DNA from 3 places in the Lactobacillus sp. UMNPBX16 genome. Region 1 is predicted to be linked to each of the others. Evidence: predicted binding sites of a transcription regulator. Region 1 holds the regulator's gene; each other region holds the start of a gene.
The links. The regulator HrcA, encoded in region 1, represses chaperone genes, less so after heat shock. The targets are predictions, from matches to a motif close to TTAGCACTCNNNNNNNNNGAGTGCTAA.
Positions count from the first base shown of each region.

Region 2: clpP (ATP-dependent Clp endopeptidase proteolytic subunit ClpP) is a predicted target of HrcA. The motif match lies at 1,979-2,005, and genes of this name have one in related genera.
Region 3: CP367_RS04745 (ATP-dependent Clp protease ATP-binding subunit) is a predicted target of HrcA. The motif match lies at 2,196-2,222, and genes of this name have one in related genera.

Region 1 covers NZ_PCYU01000036.1:24,355-28,575, reverse strand. The annotation lists gene truB (tRNA pseudouridine(55) synthase TruB) at 1-215, shown strand, start outside; gene ribF (riboflavin biosynthesis protein RibF) at 221-1,171, shown strand; gene hrcA (heat-inducible transcriptional repressor HrcA) at 1,309-2,358, shown strand; gene grpE (nucleotide exchange factor GrpE) at 2,371-2,955, shown strand; gene dnaK (molecular chaperone DnaK) at 2,972-4,221, shown strand, end outside.
Region 2 covers NZ_PCYU01000014.1:133,976-138,196, forward strand. The annotation lists gene CP367_RS04165 (ATP-binding cassette domain-containing protein) at 1-104, opposite strand, end outside; gene CP367_RS04170 (SH3-like domain-containing protein) at 213-1,841, opposite strand; gene clpP (ATP-dependent Clp endopeptidase proteolytic subunit ClpP) at 2,036-2,620, shown strand; gene whiA (DNA-binding protein WhiA) at 2,685-3,620, opposite strand; gene yvcK (gluconeogenesis factor YvcK family protein) at 3,613-4,221, opposite strand, start outside.
Region 3 covers NZ_PCYU01000019.1:9,313-13,533, reverse strand. The annotation lists gene CP367_RS04745 (ATP-dependent Clp protease ATP-binding subunit) at 1-2,151, opposite strand, end outside; gene CP367_RS04740 (hypothetical protein) at 2,356-2,538, shown strand; gene CP367_RS04735 (phosphocarrier protein HPr) at 2,651-2,917, shown strand; gene ptsP (phosphoenolpyruvate--protein phosphotransferase) at 2,917-4,221, shown strand, end outside.

The DNA of each region.
Region 1 (4,221 bases):
CTGAACTTATACAGCCGATTGATGCATTTTTTAAGGAATACACTCAGGTTGATTTAACTGAAGAAAAGTGGCTTAAAGTTAAAAATGGAGCAGGTATTTCGCTTGAAACTAATGCGAAAAAAGTTGCACTACGATACAATAAAAAGGTGAAAGCAATTTATGAAAAAAAAGGAAAGCTTTATCGCCCAAGCTTAATGCTGTTGCAAAATGAATAAATGAAATGAAGGAATTAGCTGTGAAAATCGTTCATTTAACATATCCTGTTAAGGAAAATATTTTATCTACTAGAATTGTGCTTGCCCTTGGCTTTTTTGATGGGGTTCATTTGGGACATCAGCGCTTAATTAATCAGGCTAAAGAAATTGCATTACAGAAGAAATTGTCATTAGTTGTGTTGACCTTTGATCGACATCCTAAGGAAGTTTATGAGTCGAAACGAGATTTTAAATACTTAGAAACTTTGGAAGAAAAAGCTAACAAAATGGCGGAATTAGGAGTAGATTATTTGGCTGTTTTACCATTTACTAAAAATTTCAGTCAAATTTCTGCACAAGAATTTGTCGATAATGTAATTGTCAGATTAAATGCTGATACCGTTGTTGCTGGCTTTGATTACACTTATGGTCCTAAGAATATTGCAAATATGGCTAATTTACCCCAATTTTCCAAAGGGCGTTTTAATATTGTAGTGATGCCAAAGCAAACTTTTAACGGTAGAAAAATTGGCTCAACTGAAATTCGTCAAGCAATTAAGGATGGTCAGATGGAATTAGCCACTGAATTAATGGGGCACCATTATGTAATGAGTGGTATCATTGGGCATGGTAAACGAAATGGTCATAAGCTAGGCTATCCAACAGCTAATTTGATTTGGGCAGACCATAAGGTGATTCCTAAAATTGGAGTTTATGCTACCAAGACTAAAGTAAATGGTAAGTGGTATAACTCCATGACTAGCGTTGGCTATAATGTAACCATTAATCAGGACAAGAAGATATATATTGAATCTAATATTTTTGATTTTAATGAAGATATCTATGGTAAGCCAATGAAGATCAAATGGTATAAATATACCAGAGGTGAGAAAAAATTTGCCGGATTACCTGAACTGAAAGAGCAACTTGAACGAGATGAGCAAGAAATTAGGGCTTATTTTAAGCAAAAGGGTTAAGAAGCTACGTACTTTGAAAAAAGTGCGTATTTTTTTGAATAAAATTAGCAATCTACTTGATTTAGTGCTAATTTCTGGTATCATATTAACTGTTAGCACCTGAGAGATGTGAGTGCTAAAAGTGAGGGCGATATAATATGTTGACCGAGCGTCAAGAGCTTATTTTAAAAACAATAATTACAGACTTTACACAAAGTCATGAGCCAGTAGGTTCAAAGACCGTAATGAAGCAGTTGCCAATTAAAGTTTCAAGTGCAACGATTAGAAATGAAATGGCCGTGTTGGAAGAGCAGGGGTTAATTGAAAAAACTCACTCTTCAAGTGGTCGAATTCCTTCAAGCGAGGGCTATCGTTATTATCTTGATAATTTAGTTGAGCCGTTGCAATTACCAGAGTCTGTTTATAATACAATAGGAAGTCAATTAGATCGACCTTTTCATCAAGTAAATGAAATTGTACAAGAAGCTGCACGAATTCTGTCAGATTTAACTAACTATACCGCATTTGCGGAAGGACCTGAGAGTCATGATGTTAGAGTCACAGGATTTAGAATTGTACCGCTGTCTCAACGACAGATTATGGCAATTTTGGTTACAAGTGATGGTAACATTCAAAATCAGGTATATGCTTTGCCACATAATATTCACGGCGAAGAAATTGAAAAGGCTGTCCGCATGATTAATGATCAGTTAGTCGGAAAGAGCCTAAATGAAATCAACGTTTCGTTGCTAAGTGAATTAGCTAAAAACGAATTAGGCGGCGAACATGTGACTGAATTGCTTAGTTTAGTTGAAGATGTCGTAAAAGATGCAGCTAGTGAGCAGATGTATGTGGATGGACAGATTAATTTGCTCAATAATACTTCTGAACATGATGTAAATGACATTCGTTCTTTGTACGAGTTGATTGATCATAATAATCTGTTCACTAATTTAATGGATGCAAAGGTGGATCCAAAGTCTGGAAATTATCCAGTAAAGGTTAAGTTGGGATCTGAATTACCCAATGATTTATTAAAAAATTATAGTTTGCTGACAGCTGAGTACAGCGTTGGCTCCCATGGTAAAGGAACTATTGCTTTACTTGGACCAACGAATATGCCATATTCACAAATGATTGGGTTGCTTGAATATTTTAGAAATGAACTAGCTAAAAAGTTGCTTGATTATTACGGCAAGTTTCAATAAAGGAGGTTAGCCGTGAGTAAAGAAGAATTTCCAAGTGAAAAAAATCTAGAGCAAAAAGAAAAGACTTCTGAGCCTAAGGCTAAAAAAGAAGCCGATAAAGGTGAAGAAAAGAAGCAAGAAAAAAATAAACAAGATCAAAAATTAGCTAAAGAATTAGCTGATTTAAAAGATAAGAACAAGGATCTTGAAGATAAGTATTTGCGTAGTGAAGCAGAAATTCAAAATATGCAAAATCGCTACACTAAAGAACGTGCTCAATTAATTAAGTACGAATCTCAAAGCTTAGCGAAGGACATTTTGCCAGCAATGGATAATTTGGAAAGAGCCCTAAGCGTTGAGGCCGATGATGATGTGTCTAAGCAGTTAAAGAAGGGCGTGCAAATGACCCTGGATGCACTTGTGAAGGCAATGAAAGATCATGGTGTAGTTGAGATTGAGGCTGATGGCGTTAAATTTGATCCGACATTACATCAAGCTGTTCAAACAGTAGCAGCTGAGAATGATGATCAAAAAGATCACGTTGTTCAGGTTTTACAAAAAGGATATCAATATAAGGATAGAACACTAAGACCAGCAATGGTTGTAGTTGCTCAATAAGAGAGGAAGCTAATATATGTCAAAAGTTATTGGGATTGACCTTGGGACTACTAACTCAGCAGTTGCAGTTCTTGAAGGTAAAGAACCAAAGATTATCACTAATCCAGAAGGTAACCGGACTACTCCTTCAGTAGTTGCATTTAAAGATGGTGAAATTCAAGTCGGTGAGGTAGCAAAGCGTCAAGCTATTACCAACCCTAATACCATTGTTTCAATTAAGCGTCACATGGGTGAAGCTGATTATAAGGTTAAAGTTGGTGATAAGGAATATACACCACAAGAAATTTCAGCATTTATTTTACAATATATTAAGAAATTCTCAGAAGATTACTTGGGTGAAGAAGTTAAGGATGCTGTTATTACTGTTCCTGCTTACTTCAATGATGCTCAACGCCAAGCTACTAAGGACGCTGGTAAGATTGCTGGTTTGAATGTGCAAAGAATTATTAACGAACCAACTGCTTCAGCATTAGCCTTCGGTTTAAATAAAGACCAAGATGAAAAAGTCTTAGTATACGACCTTGGTGGTGGTACTTTTGATGTTTCTGTATTGCAATTAGGTGATGGTGTCTTTCAAGTATTGTCAACTAATGGTGATACTCATCTTGGTGGTGATGACTTTGATCACCGTATCATGGATTGGTTAATTAAGAACTTTAAGGATGAAAATGGTGTTGATTTGTCGAAGGACAAGATGGCAATGCAACGCTTAAAGGATGCTGCAGAAAAAGCAAAGAAGGACTTGTCAGGTGTATCAAGTACTCATATCTCACTTCCATTCATTTCTGCTGGCGAAGCTGGTCCATTACACCTTGAAGCAGATTTAACTCGTGCTAAGTTTGATGAATTAACTGCTGACTTGGTAGAAAAGACTAAGGTACCATTTGACAATGCATTGAAGGATGCAGGTCTTACTGTTAATGACATTGACAAGGTTATTTTAAATGGTGGTTCTACTCGTATTCCAGCTGTTCAAAAGGCAGTTAAGGAATGGGCTGGTAAGGAACCTGACCATTCAATTAACCCTGATGAAGCTGTAGCTATGGGTGCAGCAATTCAAGGTGGTGTTATCTCAGGTGATGTTAAGGATATTGTTTTACTTGATGTTACCCCATTGTCACTTGGTATTGAGACCATGGGTGGTGTCTTCACTAAGTTAATCGACAGAAACACTACTATTCCAACTTCAAAGAGTCAAATCTTCTCAACTGCAGCAGATAATCAACCAGCTGTAGATGTTCACGTATTGCAAGGTGAACGTCCAAT
Region 2 (4,221 bases), on a different contig from region 1:
ATTAAGGTTAGAAAATCGCCTTTATTAACCTTAAATGATACATCTTGCAATATTTGTTTTTTATCTGCACTATATTGGATATGTTTTAATTCTAATATTTTCATTCTTTTGCCTAACTAAATAACTCATTTTTCTAATTATACAACTAAAAAAATAAAGGAAATCCAATATTTTCATTGAATTTCCTTTATTTAAATTAATATCGATAATGATTACTTAGTCAACTTTTGTTTACTTTCAAGTAATTCAGCACGTTGAGCTAAGTTCATGTATAACTTGTTGTTGTAGGTTGCGATACCTTCAATTTCACGACCAGTGTGGTATTGGTAAGTATCCTTAACTTCACCATCAGTTGCAATCTTAGCAATTACGTCATTGAATGCAAGGTAGAAGTTATTGTTCTTGGCATCATAAGTAAACCCTTGAGTGTATGTGTTTGCTACAATGCCACCCTTAGTTGCACCTACCATAGTTGGATACCAGTTATCGCCTTTGCGGTTGAATTCCCAGTATTCAGTTTGGTCTTTTTCTTTATTATAAAGAGTTGTGTAAAGCTTGTGATCATTTACAACAACACCATTATTGAAGTAACGACCGTCTGAATCACTACCGTTCCAGCATTTAATAGTCCAAATCTTGTTAATGTACATATCGCTCTTCCGAATTTGGATTAACTCTTCAGACATATTGCTCTTGTATGAAACCTTATTATTGTTATTTAGAACGTAAATGTATTTATCAGTTGAGCCCATTGCTTGACCGTGACCAATTGGAATATATGGACTAACTTTAATGTTCTTAACGTAAGAATTGAACTTCTTTTGGCTCATATCAAGTAAGTATTGTCCGTTAAATGCATTGGTTAAATGGTTAAGATTATATCCTACAATATGACCATTGCTAATCAGGGTACTACTTAATAAACTAGTGTACAACCAGCCATTTGACATGGTAATTCCTTCAGGAATATGACCTACACGGTTAATATAGTCATCATTTTTAATGTCACGGTAAACACTTAATAAAACTGGTTGGAAGAAGCGAGTAGTGAAATCTAATTTTCCGCTTTCACTATCATAAGCATGCTTATTCTTATCAGGAGTAAAATCAGTCTTAGTCACATAGTTAGCAGAACTGCCGTAGTAAGTCTTCCAGGATTTCAAATCGCCGTTAAATGGCTTAGCTTGGACGCTATCAGCATCAGCAATTCCTTCCTTAGTACTCTTTCTGACAGTTACCTTAACAGTTGCCTTTGCTTTACCATAGCTATATTTAACATTATAGGTACCTGGAGTTGAGCAATCGATTGCATCTTCTGAAATCTTAATATCTGCTGTATCAATTACAGTACCCATATAATTGGTTACATAACTTACTGCATCAGTTGGATCAAAATCGTAGTGACTATTTTGTACTAAACTGATAGTCTTTGGTACAGCGATAGCATCTCTTGTAAAGTAGTTTTGGTTAACATAACCAACTTTACGACCATTTACATAAATACGCCAATAAGTTGCATCCTTTGTCTTAATTCTCTGGTCAGATTGAATATGAGCATATTGATAATCGCTAGCATCAGCAATCTTACCGCTAGGTTTACCATTACTAATCTTTTTATAAACAGGATAATTCTTATTGCTACCTACTTTAACCATTAAGTCATAAGAAGTACTTGTTTGAGCTGGTCCCTTCTTCGCACTGGAATCAGTCTTAGCAGTATCTGTATTACTATCAGTAGTTTTAGAATTATCTGCAAATACTGCATTTGTAGAACCAATTAACAAACCAACACCCAGTGCTACAGCTGAAGTAGCAGTTAAAATTTTATTTGAATACTTCAAACCTATCCTCCGTATCTTATATTTTGCATTTTACTTTTATATTATAATATATAAACACTGTTAGCTAAAATACATTTTTATTACCATTGTTACCATTGAGCTTCTTTATTTGACACTTTCATTACGAAGTGATTTAATTAGCACTGTACTTGAAAGAGTGCTAATTAATACGAAATCAATTAGGAGGCAAATTTATGCTAGTACCTACAGTTATTGAACAAACTGCTCGTGGTGAACGTGCTTATGACATTTACTCACGCTTATTAAAAGACAGAATTATCATGCTTAGCGGTGAAATTAATGACCAAATGGCTAACTCAATCATCGCTCAATTACTCTTCCTTGATGCTCAAGACAATACCAAGGATATTTCACTTTATATCAACTCACCAGGTGGTGTAATCACCTCCGGCTTAGCTATCATGGATACCATGAACTTTATTAAGTCAGACGTATCAACTATTGCAATTGGTATGGCAGCTTCAATGGCTTCTATCCTCTTGACTAGTGGTACTAAGGGTAAGCGTTTTGCACTTCCTAACTCAACTGTTTTAATTCACCAACCATTAGGTGGTGCTCAAGGTCAACAAACTGATATCCAAATTGCAGCTAACGAAATTTTGAAGAGCCGTAAGAAGATCAACGAAATTTTGCACGAAACTACCGGTCAACCTTTGGAAAAGATCCAAAAGGATACTGAACGTGACAACTACTTAACTGCTGAAGAAGCCAAGGAATATGGTTTGATTGACGAAATCATGGTTAATAAGAAGAAGTAATTAATTATTAAAAATTATTCACACTCTAAAAGGAGCTTGCACTCATTGTGCAGGCTCCTTTTTCTTATTCTCTTAAACTCTCAGCTAACTCATGTAGTTTCTTAAATCGGTGATTAACTCCTGACTTCGAAATCGGACCATCCGGAATTTGATTAGCTACTTCCTTTAAAGTTAATTCTGGATGCGCCAATCTAAAACGCGCTAAAACTTGCAATTTCTCTGGTAGATCATCTAAGCCGTTTTCTTGTTCAATCAGCTGGATGTCTTCTACCTGCTTAGCTGAAGCTGAGGCTGTTTTTTTCATATTCGCGGTATCACAATTAACCAAGCGATTAACCGAATTTCGCATATCTCGCATAATACGCAAATCTTCAAAGTTAAGCATTGCATTAAGTGCACCCACTATATGCAAAAAGTCGCCAATTTTTGCGGCTTCTTTTAAATAAACAATATAGCCTCTTCTACGTTTAGTTGCTTTAGCATTTAAATAAAAATAATTATTCATCAACTTACATAAATCCTCATTATGGTCCTCATAAGTTGAATAAATCTCCAAGTGATAACGACTCGTTTCTGGATTATTGACACTACCTCCGGCTAGAAATGCACCGCGTAAATAGGACATTGCTCCTTCACGTGAAGTCATAATTCTCTGAGGAATTCGCGTTACCAAACCTTTTTCAGGATCCCAGATTTGTAAGTTTTCTAGGATTTCTTGTACCTTCTGATTCAATCGTACCAAATATTGATTATTTTTTTTCAATTTCATCTTGCGCGAGACAATCAACAATGGCTCAATACCATAAGCAATCTTAATCAGCTTAAAAATTCGTCGAGCAATCGCAGGATTTTCTGTAGTGATATCTAGGCTAAATTGATGATCGTGCAAGTTTAATACACCATTCATTCGCAAAAAAGCAGCTAACTCTGCTTTGGCATGCTCTGGATGCACCTCAAGCGAAGTTAGCTCCTTTTTGACTTCACTAGCATAACTAGCCATCATTTTCCTTCATTCTTTTACGTGACATTGATTCAAATGCCAGATTAATAATTTCTTTTCCTACCTTTTCACCATCATGAAATACCAATCCATGACGTTGATCGATAAAGTCATCAGTAATGACACGGCAGTTTTGCTTTCTTAAGCCTTCAAAGTCATTCTTAACAGGCTCAAGATAAGCATCATAATCTTCTGGGTGAAATTTGCTCATATCAATTTTGGCACCATTAACCAGAGCGGTATTGATATAATTTCCACCTAAGTGATCGTTAATTACCTGTACGTGTTCCGCATCACTAAAGTGATCTGTCTCACCACGCTGAGTCATGATATTGCAAATATAAATAACCTCGGCGTCAGTCTCACGCACTGCTTCACCTAAATTAGAGATCATTAAGTTAGGTAAAATTGAAGTAAATAAACTACCTGGCCCAAGTACGACTGCATCAGCTTGCATAATCGAAGCCAGTACTGGTAAAACAGCTCTAGGCTCTTCATCCGAATCAGTATCGGTCACCCAGACACGCTTAATCCGCTTATCTTTAGATGTGATTTCAGTTTCACCAGACTCCGTAGTTCCATCCACGAATTCTGCGTTTAA
Region 3 (4,221 bases), on a different contig from region 1:
AACAACATCGGCTTTTAAATTCTTAGCCTGTGCATGATCAAGTTTGAAATCAGCCACATTATCTTCAATCTCTTCTTGGATGGTACGACGAAGAGGACGAGCACCTAAGGCAGGATTAAAGCCATCTTCAACTAATTTATCTTTTGCAGCAGCAGTTACATCAATGTGTAGGCCTTGATCCTTAACCATATTGTTGGTATTTTGCAACATTAAGTCAACAATCTTAAGCAAGTCCGGCTTAGTCAATTCATTAAATTCGATTACATCATCAAGACGGTTCAAGAATTCTGGCTTAAAGAATTGGCTCATATTATTTCTAGCAGATTCATTAGCTTCATCTTCGTTTTCTGCTGTAAAGCCAACGCTAGCGTTCTTAATGCCTTGTCCTGCATTAGAAGTCATAATAATGATGGTATCCTTGAATGAAACTGTTCTACCTTGTGAGTCAGTTAAACGACCATCGTCAAGAATTTGCAAGAAGAGGTTCAAAACATCTGGGTGAGCTTTTTCAATTTCATCAAGCAAGATCAAACTATATGGGTTGTGTCTAACTTGTTCAGTTAATTGACCAGCTTCTTCGTAGCCTACGTAACCTGGAGCAGAACCAATTAATTTGGAAACTGAGTATTGTTCCATGTATTCAGACATATCGAAACGAATCATTGCATCTTCTGAGCCAAACATTTGCTTAGCCAGTTGCTTAGCTAACTCAGTTTTACCGACACCAGTTGGACCAACGAAGAGGAATGAACCAATTGGACGGCCTGACTTGTTGAAACCGATTCGGTTACGACGAATGGCACGAGCTACTTTTTCAACAGCCTTGTCTTGGCCGATAACGTGAGCCTTTAAATCAGCAGCTAGATTTTGCAGTTGGTTTTCTTCTTGCTTTTGAATATCACCAACAGGAATGCCTGTTTTTTCTTCTACGATCTTGTCCATGATCTTATCAGTAATAACAGGGGACTTGTCAGGATCTACCTTTTGATCTTTAACCTTTTCATATTTTTCAATTTGATCACGGTAGTAGGCTGCTTTTTCGTAATCTTCGTTTTTTAAGGCTTCTTCCTTCAATTGCTCTGCGGCATTAATTCTTTCTTGCATTTTATCCTTATCAATATAAGGAATGGTTAAGTTCATTCTAGAACCTGCTTCATCAAGAAGGTCAATAGCCTTGTCTGGTAAAAATCTATCTTGAATATAACGTGCTGAAAGTTTTGCGGCAGCTTCAATGGCTTTATCAGTGTAGTGAACATGGTGATAGTCTTCGTAGCGTTTTTGAATACCTTTTAAGATGCGAATTGTTTCGTCAATTGAAGGTTCTTTAACTTCAACTGGTTGAAAACGTCTAGCTAAAGCAGAGTCTTTTTCAATATCGCGGTATTCTTTGATGGTAGTAGCACCAACTAATTGCAATTCGCCACGAGCCAAAGCTGGCTTAATAATGTTACCGGCATCCATGCCACCTTCAGCATTACCGGCACCAACGATTTCGTGAATTTCATCAATAAAAAGAATGATATCGTCGTTTTGTTGTAATTCTTTAATTAATTGTTCCATTCTTTGTTCAAATTGACCACGAATACCGGTACCTTGAACAAGTGAAACAACATTTAATGAAATAATTCGTTTGTTCTGCAATTTTGCTGGTACTGATCCATCTACGATTTCTTGAGCTAAGCCTTCGACAACGGCAGTCTTACCAACACCTGCTTCACCGATTAAAACAGGGTTGTTCTTAGTTCTTCTATTTAAAATTTCGATAACCCGAGCAATCTCTTTATCACGACCGATTACTGGGTCAATTTTGCCTTTTTTAGCAAGGGCAGTTAAGTCTGTTCCGTATTGGTCAAGTAGGCTTCTGCCGTTTTGACCACCATTACCAGCGCCTCCCCCCATTTGCATTCTAGGGTCGTTATTTCTCATTTCATTATTATTGTTTGCGGCATTGTTGTTATTTCCGTTTAATGCGTTGAATAAATCATCAAAGTCGCCAAAAAATTCATTATTATTCATTTTTCCTTGATTTCCTTGTTGATTTTTTAATTCTTGATAACAGTGTTGACATAAATCTATTTCGCGGCTTTGGCCATTAACCTTAGTGAAAAGGTGAATAGAAGCGGGCCGCTCATGACAATTTTGGCAAAGCAAAATATAGTACCGCCTTTCTTTTCAACTGTACCAAAATTATATTATTAGCACTCTTGGTAGTCAAGTGCTAAGACTCAAACACTTATTTTTTGTAAGAAATGCTTTTGTTACCGCAAACAAAATATTAATATTTTTGAAAATTGAATATAAATAGTAGAATTAATAGTGGAAAAATTATAAAATTTTAAAAGAGTGGTGATATTTTTGGATTATCAGAAAATTCTAGATCAATTAGTCTCAGGTGAGATAAAAGAGTATAAAGTTGAGCCAAAAGATGCGTTTGATCTTCAAAAGACTATTAGAAATTATGGAAAAAGACAATATATTACCGGTAGGGCAGAAAGAGGCGGCGCGATTGTGTATACCGCTACGAATACCGATGAATAAATAATGTAAACTGTTACATTGCAGTTGTCTAATCTGTAAAAACATGATAATCTAATACTCGAATGGGTATTTATTACCAGTTTAATTTTTCAATTTAAAGGAGATATTTATAATGGAAAAACGCGATTTTCATATCATTGCAGAAACAGGTATTCATGCACGTCCAGCTACTCTTTTAGTACAAGCTGCTTCAAAGTTTGGCTCAGATGTTAACTTGGAATACAACGGTAAGTCAGTAAACTTGAAGTCAATCATGGGTGTTATGTCACTTGGTGTTGGTCAAAATGCTGATGTTACTATCACTGCTGAAGGTGATGACGAAAAGGACGCATTGGACGCAATTGCCGACACTATGAAAAAAGAAGGTTTAGCTGAATAATGACCAAGACTTTAAAAGGAATTGCTGCAAGTGATGGTATCGCTATTGCTCCAGCATATCTTCTTGTGGAGCCTGATCTTTCATTCTCTAAATCTTCAATTGCTGATGTTGAAGCTGAAGTAGCTCGTTACAACGATGCAATTAAGACTTCAACTGCTGAAGTTGAAAAGATTCATGATATTGCTAAAGAAAGCTTGGGCGATGAAGAAGCTCAAGTTTTTGAAGCACACTTAATGATTTTAAATGACCCAGAATTTACTGGTGCCATTGAGAATGAAATTAAGGATTCAAAGATCAACGCAGAAGCTGCTCTTGATGAGACTGCTAAGAAGTTTATTGCTATTTTTGAAGGGATGACAGATAATCCTTACATGCAAGAACGTGCTGCTGACGTACGTGATGTTTCAAAGCGTATTATGGCTCACCTTCTTGGTAAGGAATTACCAAATCCTGCTTCAATCGATCATGAAGTAATTGTTGTAGCTCACGACTTAACTCCAAGTGACACTGCTCAACTTAACAAAAAGTATGTTAAGGGTTTTGTTACTGATATTGGTGGTCGTACAGCACACTCAGCAATTATGGCTCGTTCACTTGAATTGCCAGCTGTTGTTGGTACTGACTCAATTACTAAGGATGTTAAGAACGGCGATATGTTAATTGCTGATGGTCTTGACGGGGATGCAATTATTGATCCAAGTGACGCTCAAGTAGCTGATTACAAGCAAAAGAGTGAAGCATTCCTTAAGCAAAAGGCAGAATGGGCTAAGCTTAAGAATGAACCATCAGTTACTGCAGATGGCAAGAAATTTATCATTGCTGCTAACATTGGTACACCTAATGATATGCCAGGTGTAAAGGATAATGGTGCGGAAGCCATTGGTTTGTACAGAACAGAGTTCTTGTACATGGACTCTAGTGACTTTCCAACTGAAGAAGCTCAATTTGATGCCTACAAGGAAGTTATTGAAGGTATGAATGGTAAACAAACCATTATCAGAACCTGTGATATCGGTGGTGACAAGCACCTTGATTACTGGGATCTTCCAGAAGAAATGAACCCATTCTTAGGTGTTCGTGCTATCCGTCTTTCTATGCAATACAAGGATATCTTTAGAACTCAATTAAGAGCTTTACTTCGTGCATCTGCATACGGTCCATTAGGAATTATGTTCCCAATGATCGGTACTTTAGCAGAATTACGTGAAGCTAAGCAAATTTTAGCTGAAGAAAAAGATAAGCTCGCTAAAGAAGGCGTTAAGATTGGTGATGACTTGCAAGTCGGTATGATGATTGAAGTACCT